3 regions of the Nocardioides bizhenqiangii genome follow, and region 1 is predicted to be linked to each of the others. Evidence: predicted binding sites of a transcription regulator. Region 1 holds the regulator's gene; each other region holds the start of a gene.

Region 1 (4,207 bases):
GACGAAGGAAGGGGCTACGGCGTTCGTCCAGTACTACTGGCAGGTCGTCAGTTTTGCCCGCCGCACAGGCGATGTCCGCCTTCTCAGCACCCTGTCGGTCCCCTCGTGCGAAGGCTGCAACGGCGGGATCAAATCCATCAGCCGGGTCTACAAGCGAGGAGGCCGCATTCTCGGCGGCAGCTTCGAACTCAAGAAGGCGATTCCTGGGCAAACGCCGAGCGGTGCTTGGAACGTGTCGACGCGCGTCAAGGTGAACCGCTCCCGAACCGTTGGCGCGGGCGACCTCAACCAGAACGTGCGAGCTGGCGAGCTCAACTTCCTCTTCGGGCTGGAGCGTGCAAACGGCTCGTGGCAGATCACATTCTTGGACGTCCCATGAGTCGCCTACTTGCGCTCATATTGATTGTGCTGACCTTGCGATTCGGCGACGCAGCAGCACTCGACGATCCATGGGTCGATGCCGACGAGGACAGCTTTGCGACTGGCGTAAAAGAGTCGAACGGCGGGTCGACCGTCCCGCCGTCGACCGACCCTGTTCAGCAAGTGGGGACCTACCGCCAAGAGCCAGCGTGTGTCGGAGTGTGCACTGGCGAGCTCACTTGTCCGGACGGCACGTTCAAGATCCATTCGTGGATTGAGCTCCCGAACGGGCAGCGCGTGAACGACTCCTACTGGTGCCCCTCCGATGGCGGGCCGCCGGTCGTCACCGACGATGTCGTCGCCACCGCATTCCGTCGGATCTCCCTCCCGCCTTCGACCTTCTCCATCCAGCCTCCGGGCGGCCAGACGCTGGTGAACTTCAAGACGAACTTCTTCACCGAGGAGCGGACGCTCAACCGGACCGTCACCCTGCTCGGGCAGCGGGTCGACCTGCGGATCTGGGCGCACTCGTACACCTGGCACTTCGGTGACGGCGAGTCGATCACGACCAGCAAGCCCGGCGCGCCGTACCCGAAGCTGCTGATCACCCACAACTACCTGAAGAAGGGCGACTACCGGCCGGCGATGGACACCACCTGGGTTGCGGACTACCGGGTCGGTGGCGGTGCGTGGCAGTCGGTACCGGGCAGCGTCACGATCGAGGGCGCGCCCGCCAACCTGGAAGCGATCGAAGCCAGACCGACCCTCGTCGGCTACGGCGGCTAGGTCTCGATACGCCCTCGCCTGGCGGCTCGGGGCTACTCGACCACCGACGAAAGGCGCGAAGGGCGGACCCGGGGTCACGGGTCCGCCCTTCGTCTTCCCCTTCGGGCCCGGGCAGTGGGCCCTGTCGTCCGCGGGGGTCGAGGTCGCGGACGAAGTTTGTTCAGTTGCGGGGTCTCGGTACGCCCTCGCCTGGCGGCTCGGGCTACTCGACCACCGGGTCGTCAGTCGGTGGGGATCCGGAGCGTCTGGCCGGCGAGGACCATCCTCGAGTCGAGGCTGTTCATCTCCTGGATGCGCTCGACCATGGCGCCCACGTCGCCCTCGCCGGTCACGGCGGTGGCGTCGGCGGCGATGTCCCACAGGGTCTCGCCGGGAGCGACGGTCACGACCTCCACCTGCTTGACGCCGGCGTCCTGGGTGGCGACCGAACCGGCCGCGAACCACACGCCCAGCGCGAAGGCCAGCAGCACCCCGAAACCGAAGACCACCAGCCGGCCACGCCGGGTGAGGCGCACCTGACGAGCGCTGTAGCTGACCTGCGGGGTGAAAGTGATCGTGCTCATCGTGTGACCTCCGGGGGAAGGGCTCCGACTCTCGGAGCCCGGGGGATCTGGTGTGTTCGAGTGATGTCTATCGAGGACCTCCGACAGAGACCGTTCGATCAACAGTTCGATCGAACACATGTACGAGACTAGATCACTTGTTCGAACGGTTCAAGGACCGGCTCGAAAGTTTGTTCGAGGGCGTGTCGCGACACGCAGGTTCGAACAGATGTTTGAAACCGAGGTGTGATTGGGGTTACCGTCGAGCCATGCCAAACGACAGGGCGAAGAAGGTCAGCGAGCTTCCCGACGGCCCGCCCGACGCGAGCGGGCTCACGCCGCGGCAGCAGCGAGTGCTCCAGCACATCAAGGACTGCATCGACCAGCGCGGCTATCCCCCGAGCATGCGCGAGATCGGCAAGGCCGTCGGCCTGACCAGCACCTCGAGCGTCGCCCACCAGCTGCGCGTGCTGGAGGAGAAGGGCTTCCTCAAGAAGGACCCCAGCCTCCCCCGCGCCCTCCAGGTCGTGCTGCCCGAGACCATGCGCCGGCAGGCGGTCGGCTCGGCGTCGGAGACGTCGTACGACGAGACCGGCTTCGGCGACTCCGCTCCCGTCCCCACCAACGTGCCCATGGTCGGCCGGATCGCGGCCGGTGGCCCGATCCTCGCCGAGGAGCGGATCGAGGACGTCTTCCCGCTCCCCCGCCAGCTCGTCGGCGACGGCCAACTGTTCCTGCTCGAGGTCAGCGGTGAGTCGATGATCGACGCCGCGATCTGCCACGGCGACTACGTCGTGATCCGCCAGCAGCCGACCGCCGAGAACGGCGAGATCGTCGCCGCGATGATCGACGGCGAGGCCACCGTGAAGACCTTCCAGCGCAAGGACGGCAGGGTCTGGCTGCTCCCGCACAACGACGCGTTCGAGCCGATCGACGGCACCGACGCGACGATCCTCGGCAAGGTGACGGCGGTCCTCCGGCGGGTGTGATCGCTAGCGCGGTAGCTCTTCCGGCTTGTGCTCGTCGACCCAGTCGTCGATCCGTTGCCACCAGTCGAAGAGCCAGGTGATCTGCTCCTCGCGACCCGTGGGGATCTCATCCCGGGGCACGCGCCACCACCCCATCTGCAGCCGTTTGTCCATCGGCAGCTCGCGCCAGATGTCGCCGAGCGAGTCGATGTGGTCGAGCCCGGTGTGCGCGACCAGCAGGACGTCTGCCTCGGGCGATGCTTCGAGCGCTGCGAGCGCGCCGCCCGGTCGCGGCGCGAGGACGTGGGACATCGCCTCGGCGCGGACAGCCATGTCCTCGCGGCCGAGCTTCCGGAGCCGGGCGATGGACCGGGTGCGCCGCCCCTTCGTGAAGTTGCCTCCCTCGGGGAAGATCACGAACGCGTCGTTGGCGTCGAGGTGGCGGGCGAGGTCGCCGACCTCGGCCTCGAGATCCCGACCGGGACGGTGCGACACGAACCGGCTCGGCACCCGCGCGAGCATCACGCCCAGCGCCGGGTCCCAGGCGAGCATCTCCTTGAGCACGATCCGCGGCTCGCGGTGGTACCAGTGCATCAACGCGTACATGATCGAGAACGAGTCGCCCACGCCGGCGTGACGACAGAACACCAGCAGCGGATGCCCTGGGAACGCGTCCGGCGCCGTGCCGACCGTCTCGATCTTCAGCCGCAGCACGCGCCGCGCCTCCCGGAAGAAGACCACCAGGTAGGTCCGCATGATCGCGTAGTGCATCCGCTCGAACCACGGCCGGCGTAGCCGCCAACCGAATCCCGAGCCGATCCACAGCGCGAACAGGGCGACCAGGGCCAGGGTCTCCAGCGTCAGGTGCAGCAGCCCGACCCAGAGCAGGCGCACCGGTCGCAACCAGCCGGGGACGAACGCCGACGCGATCCCGGTCGCCAGCAACCACAGCGGCAGGCTGGTCCACAGGGTCACGGTCAGCAGGATGAGCAGCGGCGCGAGGACGAACCGTCGGATGACCCAGGCGATCGCGGGATGGATCATGCGACCTCCGCAAGATAGGTGAGTCCGGCCCGGTAGGCCGCCTCGATCCGCCGGTGGACTGCCGAGGCGTCCCGGTAGGCCAACGGCGAGTCGTCGTCCGCGGTGACGGCGGACGGCAGGACATAGGCGTCGACGTCGGCCGGCAACGCGTCCAGCTCGCGATGGAACCGGTGCCGGCGGGCGATCTCGAAGGACACCCGGGCGACCTCCCAGGGCCGGCGTGGCGGGCTCAACCGCCGCTCGGCGCGACCGACCTGGAGCACGAAGATCCGGCGCGCGCCCAGCTCGGCAGCGCGCCCGACCGGGATCGAGTTCACGATCCCACCGTCGAGGTAGTGCTCGCCGTCGACCTCCGCCGGCGGCAACAGCCCTGGTACGGCGGCCGAGGCCAGCACCGCCGGGACGACCGGGCCCGTCGTGAACCAGTGCTCCGACGCCCGCTCGATGTGGGACGCACAGCACTGGAACGGGACCGCGAGGTCCTCGAACCGGACGCCCGCGAACTCC
Region 2 (4,207 bases), 1.2 Mb from region 1:
CCGAGGTCGCCCTCCTCGAGCCGAGTCTTCAGTGCTTCTCGAGAGAACATCTCGTCCAGTACCGGCCATCCAGCGCGGTCCAACTGGGCGCACATGTCCGTGACGACAGCTCCGGCCGACTCGGCGTCGACGACCTCCCACCAACCTCTGGAGCTAGTGGGTCCTGAGACTGGCCCGAGGCGCTGCCGGTAGAGGCCGAGAGACTCAGGTATTGCTTTCGGCATGTGGGCGCGCCGGGATCGGTGCCACCTGAGCCACGGCTCTGGAGCGAAGGCGAGATTGATGACGCAGGACAAACTGCGGGCGCTACTCGATGATGAAGACTGAACATTGACTATTGCCCAGTCGCCGGCAGCAGACGACTTGCGCCAGTTGGGGGACGACCCCTTGTAGCCGTGGTCACGGGCAACCGGACTCAGGACCTCACGAAGGGCGGACTTGAGGGCGTCCTGGGCAGTCACCGGCAGAACGATGCCACGCCGCCGACGCGCCCGACCGCTTCTCGGCAATGGGGGCGTTCCTACGGAGTCGTCGGTTTAGGTGCGGCGGTGGTAGCGGATGTCGCCGTTGGGGAGTCGTTCGGTGGTGTGGTTGGGGTCGTGGGCGAGGTGGTGGTGGTAGTTGCAGTGGAGGATGCCGTCGTCGAGGTCGGTGTTCCCGCCGGTGGCCCAGGGTTTGAGGTGGTGGGCTTCGGTCCAGGCGGCGGGGACGGTGCAGCCCTCGCTCCGGCAGCGTTGGTCGCGTAGCCGCATGGCTTTGCGTTGGGCGGGTGAGAACAACCGCCGGGTGCGGCCGAGGTCGAGGATCTCGCCGTTCCCGCCGAGGACGACGGGGATGATGTCCGCGTTGCACGCCAGTCGCCGGACTTGGGTGGCGGAGAGGGGTTCGCCGCCGATGATGCTGCCGGCGCCCAGTTCGGCGCGGAGGGAGTCGAGGCCGATGGTGACCATCACCGTGGTCGCATCGCCACCGTGTTGGGGGAGCTTGGTCGGGTCGAGGTGTTCGAGGAGGGCGCAGAAGGCTTGGCCGAGGCGGCGGGGGTAGGGGATCCGGTCCTCCTCCCCGCTGAGGGCGTCGTGGTGTTTGCGGGGTGAGGTGAAGGCTTCGAGGTAGGTCAGCAGCCGGTCTCGGTCCAGGACGGGGTGGACGATGGTGGTCCGGGCCAGGCCCTCGCCGATCAGCCGGGATCGCAGGCTGGTCTTCTCCCGCGCCCGGCGCTCCTCACCCTCGAGCCGTTTGGCCAGCTCGGCCTCGGCGATGTCCGGGGCGACGACCTCGAGGAGGTAGCGGCCGAGCCGGCGGAGCTCGGTGGGGTTGAACTCCGCGCAGTAGGCGACCATCTGCGCCTCCGCGTCCAGGACCAGGCGGGGGTCCAGATCGGCGGGCAGCGCCTCCAACGCGTGGGCGATGACTCTGGCTTGGGCAAGCGAGACCTTGCCGTCGGCCATCCCGGCCGCGACCTGGGTCCACCGGCGGTCCAGGGCCTCGGCCAACCGCGCATCGGCCCGGGCTGACGACACATCGGCGCGGGTCAGCTGCGCGGTCCAGGCACCGACGTCGCGGGCACCGGCCTCCTCGGCGGCATCGGCGGCACTCGCAAGCACCCGGAGCCGCAGCTCGGCCAGCGTCGCCTCCAGCGCGTCGAGCTCGAGGACCGCGGCCTGCTTCTGGGCCGGTGCCATGAACGTCGGCTGCACGTCGCGGACGGTCTTCAACGCGTCCCGGGCCGTCGCGACCGCACCCACGATCGGGTGGGCGGTCTGCGGCAGGCTGGTCATCCGGACCCCCTCTCGGCTGCTCGGGCACACGTGAATGGGTGTGTCCGGTGGCCTGGTGCCGGGGTGTCCTAGAGCTGAGTCTCGTGGACGACATGGGTCTTGCGACCTACGGTCAATCGTACACCAGTTCGACTATCCTGACAAGTTGAACTTGAACGATCGGGCTGGTTTTCAGGCTTCTCCATCTGGATCCGTGAGATGGGCGCGGCGCTCGACCCGTGACTCCGCTCCCCGTCCTAAGCCTTTCGGTCGCAACCCCCGCGTCGCGCAACCCGCTGCCACGAGTGGTTTCGTCACGGCCACCGGGGCTCCGGAACGACGCTCTGCGACCCGAGCATTCGCACTCTCCCGGCCCAGGTCGGCGAGCCCTCCCTTCGCCCGTCGGGGCCGCCGGGGAGAATGGCCCGCATGGCACGGCGTACCACGAAGCAGGACCTTCCGGACGACTTCGAGGAGCACATCCTCGACACCGACATCCGCGACGAGATGGAGTCGTCGTTCCTCGAGTACGCCTACTCCGTCATCTACTCCCGCGCGCTGCCGGACGCGCGCGACGGCCTCAAGCCGGTGCAGCGCCGGATCCTCTACACGCTCAACGACATGGGCATCCGGCCCGATCGCGGCCACGTCAAGTGCGCCCGGGTCGTCGGTGAGGTGATGGGTCGGCTGCACCCCCACGGTGACGGCGCGATCTACGACGCCCTGGTGCGGATGGCGCAGCCGTGGGCGATGCGGCTCCCGATGGTCGACGGCCACGGCAACTTCGGCTCCCCCGGCGGCGACGACCCGCCGGCAGCCATGCGGTACACGGAGTGTCGGATGGCACCGCCGGCCGCGGTCATGACCGAGTCGATCGACGAGGACACCGTCGACTTCCGGCCCAACTACGACAGCCGCGAGATGGAGCCGTCGGTGCTGCCCTCGGCGATCCCCAACCTGGTCGTCAACGGGACCACCGGCATCGCGGTCGGCATGGCCACCAACATGGCGCCGCACAACTTGGTGGAGGTGGTGCAGGCGCTGCGCCACCTGATCAAGCACCCGGGCACCGACGTCGACGGCCTGATGCGCTTCATCCCCGGCCCCGACCTCCCGACCGGCGGCAAGATCGTCGGGCTCGACGGGATCCGCGACGCCTACCTGACCGGCCGCGGCACCTTCCGCATGCGCGCGACCGCTCGCGTCGAGACCGTCGGCCGACGCAAGGGCATCGTCGTCACCGAGCTGCCCTACGGCGTCGGCACCGAGAAGGTCGTCGAGCGGATCAAGGTCCTCGTCCAGGGCAAGAAGCTGCAGGGCATCGCCGACCTGAAGGACCTCACCGACCGCTCACACGGCCTGCGGCTGGTGATCGAGGTCAAGAACGGCTTCGTGCCCGAGGCGCTGCTCGAGCAGCTCTACCGGCAGACGCCGATGGAGGACACCTTCGGCATCAACAACGTCGCGCTCGTCGACGGCCAGCCGCGCACGCTGGGCCTCAAGGAGATGCTCACGGTCTTCCTCGACCACCGCTACGACGTCGTACGCCGCCGCTCGGAGTTCCGCCGCAACAAGAAGGCCGAGCGGCTGCACCTGGTCGACGGACTGCTGATCGCGCTCCTCGACATCGACGAGGTGATCCAGGTGATCCGCACCAGCGACGACTCGGCGGCTGCGAAGGAGCGGCTGATCTCGGTCTTCGACCTGTCGCAGGCCCAGGCGGACTACATCCTCGAGATGCAGCTGCGCCGGCTCACCCGGTTCTCCCGGATCGAGCTCGAGAAGGAGCAGGAGACGCTCCGCCGGGAGATCGAGGAGCTGGAAGCGATCCTCGCCGACGAGGGCCTCCTCAAGCGGGTCGTCAGCGACGAGCTGGGCGAGGTCGCCAAGACGTTCGGTACGCCGCGCCGCACCGTGCTCCTCCAGTCGGCCGGCACCGGCGCGGTGACCGCGTCCGCCGCGCCCCTCGAGGTGCCCGACGACCCCTGCTTCGCGCTGCTCTCGTCCACCGGCCTCCTCGCCCGCACCAACAGCGCCGAGCCGGTCGGAACCGGCGGCGCCCGCGCCAACCACGACGTGGTCGTCTCCGCTGTCCGCACGACCGCGCGCGGAGAGATCGGCGTCCTCACGTCGGCGGGTCGCCTCCTCCGTCTCGGCGTGCTCGACCTGCCGGCCATCCCGCCGTCGGCCAACGAGTCCAACCTCCAGGGCGGGGTCCCGCTGTCCGAGCTGCTCTCGCTCGGCGCCGGTGAGCGCGCGCTCGCGCTGTGCACCCTCGCCACCGACGGGCCGGGCCTCGCGCTCGGCACCCGCCAGGGCGTGGTCAAGCGGGTCAACCCCGAGGTGCTGGGGAGGGACGAGTGGGACGTCATCCGTCTCGCCGAGGGCGACGAGGTCGTCGGCGCGATCGAGCTGCGCACCGGCGAGGAGGAGCTCTGCTTCGTGACCTC
Region 3 (4,207 bases), 1.5 Mb from region 1:
TCGTCGAAGGACGCGTCGCTGGCCAGGTGCGACCACAGCCGGCCGTGCCCCGGGGCGTTCGGCGGGTCGATCAGGATCACCCCCGGAGGCTATCCAGGACCGCGATACCCGCTCACCAGGAGCCCCCGCCGCCACCACCACCGCTCCCGCCAGGCAGCTCGCGGCGCACGAGGTCGAGGAGGTCGAGCAGGATGGAGAGCCGTTCGCGTTGCTCCTCGACCCAGGCGGTGACCTCCCCCTTCATCTCGAGCAGCCGGTCGATGATCCAGAGGATCCGCTCGATGTCCTCGATGATGTCGGTCACCGCGTCGAAGCCCTTGACGGCGAGCTCCGCGGCAAAGGTCGCCCAGCCGGCCGGTCCCGCCACCCGCGACAACAGCTTGCGCACCACCCGCTCGCCGCGCTCGAGGAGCTCCATCACCAGCTCCTCGACCTCGACCGCCAGCCGCTCGCTCTGGTCGGCGACCACCTCGAAGAGCGGCGCCGCCTCGGCGACGAGCAGCCCGAGGCCGCGCGCAGCGACCGCGTGGCCGTTGACGCGGAGCAGGAACGAGGCCGCGGCCTGCCCGCCCCACCGGGGCGAGGCGGCGACCGACAGCAGGGTGGCGTTCTCGGAGTAGGTGCGCAGCGCGTCGCGGAACTGGCCGGTGGCGAGCGCGTTCTGCCGGATCCGGCGGTAGTCGCCGGTCAGCGGCATCACCAGCAGCTCCTCGAGGCTGCCCTCGGGCAGCTTGCGCAGGCCCAGCCCGGCCTGGTTGAGCGCGTCGATGCCGACGTTGATGATGTCGCGGATCCGGCAGAGCGCGCCGTCGAGCGCCTCGAACGCGGCATCGTGCTGGCGGGTGTGGCCGCCGAGATCCGGCGACGTGAGGTCGAGCGGGGTCGCGTCGAGCAGCCCGGACCGTCCGGTGACCTCCACCAGGAACGGGTCGGCGCCCACCTCAGGCCACCACCGGCAGCCAGTCGGCGACCATCTGGTCGACCGCCTTGAGGTCGGCCGTGGTCGCGACGACGGCCTCGCGGATCGACTGCCAGTCCGCGACGGCGATCCGCTCCACCTCGGCGAAACCCTGCGCGAAGACGTCCATCAGCTCGGCCAGCGGGGAGAGCAGGCAGATCGGGCTCGGCTCGAACCCTTCGCGTTGGCACACCCAGGTGCGCGCGTGCTGGAAGATCTGGTGCGCCTGCGCGGCCAGCACGTCGATGTCGCGCGGCAGCCCGTCGAGGTCGGTCCAGGACGTGATGTCGATGTCGCCGTCGCCGGCAAGGTCGTCGACGACGGCGGCGACAGCGTCCGCGGTGCGCGAGTGATCGGTCATGGCAGCTCTCCCTTCGTACGACGCCGCTCCCGCAGCGGGTCGACCGAACGGGTGCCCGGGCCCGGGCATTTTTCAAACCGCAGCACAATGAGCCTGTGGACGACCGCGTGATCTACGAGGCCCGAGCGTCGGTGCTGGCCGACCTGCAGGCTCGCGGCGTCGCGACCGCCGGCACCGTCTCGGTGCTGGACGAGGCGTGCTCACAACGCCGGTGGTGGGTGCAGCAGTGGCCGGAGGGCGCCGCCTACATCGCCGGGTTGATCGCACAGGACGTCCAGGACGCGCTGGTCGACGTGCACGGGCGCGCCGATCGCACCGGCCTCTGGCCGCTCTGCGAAGGATGCGGCGATGCGCCCCTGCACGCACTCCACATCGCGCCCGACCTCGGGGGCCCCGACCCGTCGTGGGTGTGCGACGAGTCCGGGACCGTCGTCGCCGAGCTCGGGAGACTGGGTGAGTGAGTCAGGGAGGCGGAGGGGTCAGCCGCCGAGCTGGAACGACACGGTGTGCTGGTCGGCGCGGTAGACACTGCGGGAGATCTCGATCGGCCGGTCCTCCCAGAGCGCACGCCGGGTCAGCCGGATGACGACCGCCCCTTCAGGGCACTCCAGCAAGGCCGCCTCGTCAGGAGTGGCGACCCCCGCGGACAGTGAGTCCTCGGCCCAGGTGGGGCGACGGCCGCGGGCGGTGAGCTCGTCGTACAGGCTGTCGGGGAGGTCCGGGCCGTCGAGCAGCCCCGGTACGAGCGACGAGCTGATGTAGGCGTCGGAGAGGCAGACCGGGCTGCCGTCGGCAAGGCGAAGTCGTCGCCAGCGCAGCACCGGCTCACGGGGCACGAGGCCGAGGGCACGGGCGACACCGGCGGGCGACTTGACCTTCTCGGCGAGGAGGGTCCGGCTCTCGGCGACGGCGCCGCGGCCGGCCATGTCCTCGGTGAAGCTCGCGACCCGGCTCGGCCGGCGCCGCGGCGGTGCGACGAACGTCCCACGGCCCGGGAAGCGCTGCAGCACACCCTCGGTCACCAAGGCGTCCAGGGCTTGCCGAACGGTCATCCTGGCCACGCTGAAGCGCTCGACCAGGTCGCGCTCTGATGGGGCGGCAGTGCCCGGTGCGCACCCGGCGACCAGGTCCCGCACGTACTCTCGGATCGCCACGTGCTTGAGGGCGCGTCGGTCAGCCGTTCCCCTGTCGACTGTCTCCACAATCGAAGGTTAGGGCTGTGTAGGTCGCCCGTCCCGAGAACGCCGAAAACATGTCTTTCCACCCCCGACACCGAAGTTTGATGGGAACAGGTGTTCGAACGACGGGGTAATCTCGGGGCATGGACTTCCAGAGCACTCTCTTCGCCGGCGGCTCGGCGAGCGAGCTCCGCTTCGACGAGCTCGAGCGGCACGAGCTCGGCGCCGGAGCATGGGTCGACGTGGCCCGCGCGTGGCTGGTCGCGCCGGACGACGTCTTCGCCACCATGGTGAGGGACGTCCCGTGGCGGGCGGAGCGGCGCCGGATGTACGACCGGATCGTCGACGTACCCCGCCTCGTCTACACCTACATGATCGGCGAGGAGCTGCCCCATCCCGTCCTCACCGACGCCCGCGAGGCGCTGACGGAGCACTACCTGCCGGAGCTCGGGGAGCCGTTCCGCACCGCCGGGTGCTGCTACTACCGCGACGGCCGCGACAGCGTCGCCTGGCACGGCGACACGATCGGCCGGGGCAGCACGCACGACACCATGGTCGCCATCGTGTCCGTCGGCGACCCGCGCCGACTGGCCCTCCGTCCGCGCGACCGGTCCGACGGCGCCGAGTCGCTGTCGTTCGAGATGGGTCACGGCGACCTGCTGGTCATGGGTGGCACCTGCCAGCGCACCTGGGAGCACTCAGTGCCGAAGGTGGCGTCAGCGGGACCCCGGATCTCGATCCAGTTCAGGCCTCTCAACGTGTTCTGACTCGACAATCCGCTGCCTGGCGTCCGCTCGCCGCCAGGCAACCTCTCGTCCCGCTTACGTCAACTGCGGCGCGGCAGCGTGGCGCACTGCGGCGAAGCCGCATCGTGCGGCGCCCCCGGGCCGAGCCTTGCGATGGTCCGGGCGGTGTCGCACGATCTGCGACACGCTCGCGCAATTGATCAGAACTCCACACCGGGAGCGGCGGTGTGATCGGTCGGGGCGTCGTAGAACTCGCGCTCCTTGACCCCGGCGACGCCGGAGAAGAACATCCACGGGATCGTTCGCACCGACTGGTTGAGCTGGGCGGTCGCGTCGTTGTAGTACTGCCGGGCGAACGCGATCTGGTCCTCGGTCTTGGCCAGCTGGTCCTGGAGGTCGCGAAAGTTCGCGTCGGCCTTGAGGTCCGGGTAGGCCTCTGCCACCGCGTTGACCTTGACCAGCGCCTGCTGGAGCGCGGCGTCCGCGGCCGCCTTTGCCGGTACGTCGTCGCCGGCTGCCGCCGCTGCCACGCCGGCCCGGGCCTTGGTGACCTCTTCGAACACACCCGACTCGTGCGCGGCGTACCCCTTGACCGTCTGCACCAGGTTGGGGATCAGGTCCGCGCGACGGGTGAGCTGCACGTCGATGCCACCCAGCGCCTCCTCGGCGGCGACATCCTGCTTGCGCAGCTTGTTGAAGCCGACGACGAAGAAGACGACCAGGAGGACGAGGACGACGATGGCGATGATGACGTAGATCATGGGGAGATCCCTCTCTCGGAGTCAGGAGAACCGTAGCGGGTCAGCGAGGTCACCAGGAGCCACCGCCGCCGCCACCACCGCCGCCACCACCTCCGCCACCCCCGCCGCTCGACGACGAGCTCTGGGTGGCTTCGTAGGAGGAGATCGCGCTGCTCAGCGTGCTGTCGAAGTCGCCGACCATGGAGTCGACGTGGTAGCCCGCG

What was found. Region 1 encodes LexA, which represses DNA repair genes until DNA is damaged. Its sites were predicted from a motif close to TCGAACANNTGTTCGA; they were not measured.
Region 2: a site for LexA is predicted at 1,895-1,910, ahead of SHK19_RS09130 (HNH endonuclease signature motif containing protein). Genes of this name have one in related genera too.
Region 3: a site for LexA is predicted at 2,604-2,619, ahead of SHK19_RS18015 (alpha-ketoglutarate-dependent dioxygenase AlkB). Genes of this name have one in related genera too.

What each region holds. Positions count from the first base shown of each region.
Region 1 is NZ_CP141059.1:682,255-686,461, reverse strand. Features, by position in the region: gene SHK19_RS03345 (DUF6318 family protein) at 1-379, shown strand, start outside; gene SHK19_RS03340 (PKD domain-containing protein) at 658-1,146, shown strand; gene SHK19_RS03335 (LysM peptidoglycan-binding domain-containing protein) at 1,368-1,709, opposite strand; gene lexA (transcriptional repressor LexA) at 1,958-2,677, shown strand; gene SHK19_RS03325 (1-acyl-sn-glycerol-3-phosphate acyltransferase) at 2,681-3,700, opposite strand; gene SHK19_RS03320 (patatin-like phospholipase family protein) at 3,697-4,207, opposite strand, start outside.
Region 2 is NZ_CP141059.1:1,894,824-1,899,030, reverse strand. Features, by position in the region: gene SHK19_RS09135 (DUF4304 domain-containing protein) at 1-461, opposite strand, end outside; gene SHK19_RS09130 (HNH endonuclease signature motif containing protein) at 537-1,778, opposite strand; gene SHK19_RS09125 (DNA gyrase/topoisomerase IV subunit A) at 2,187-4,207, shown strand, end outside.
Region 3 is NZ_CP141059.1:3,705,405-3,709,611, forward strand. Features, by position in the region: gene SHK19_RS17990 (DUF4031 domain-containing protein) at 1-80, opposite strand, end outside; gene SHK19_RS17995 (hypothetical protein) at 113-940, opposite strand; gene SHK19_RS18000 (hypothetical protein) at 942-1,319, opposite strand; gene SHK19_RS18005 (hypothetical protein) at 1,415-1,780, shown strand; gene SHK19_RS18010 (GntR family transcriptional regulator) at 1,799-2,521, opposite strand; gene SHK19_RS18015 (alpha-ketoglutarate-dependent dioxygenase AlkB) at 2,641-3,264, shown strand; gene SHK19_RS18020 (LemA family protein) at 3,444-4,004, opposite strand; gene SHK19_RS18025 (DUF2207 domain-containing protein) at 4,054-4,207, opposite strand, start outside.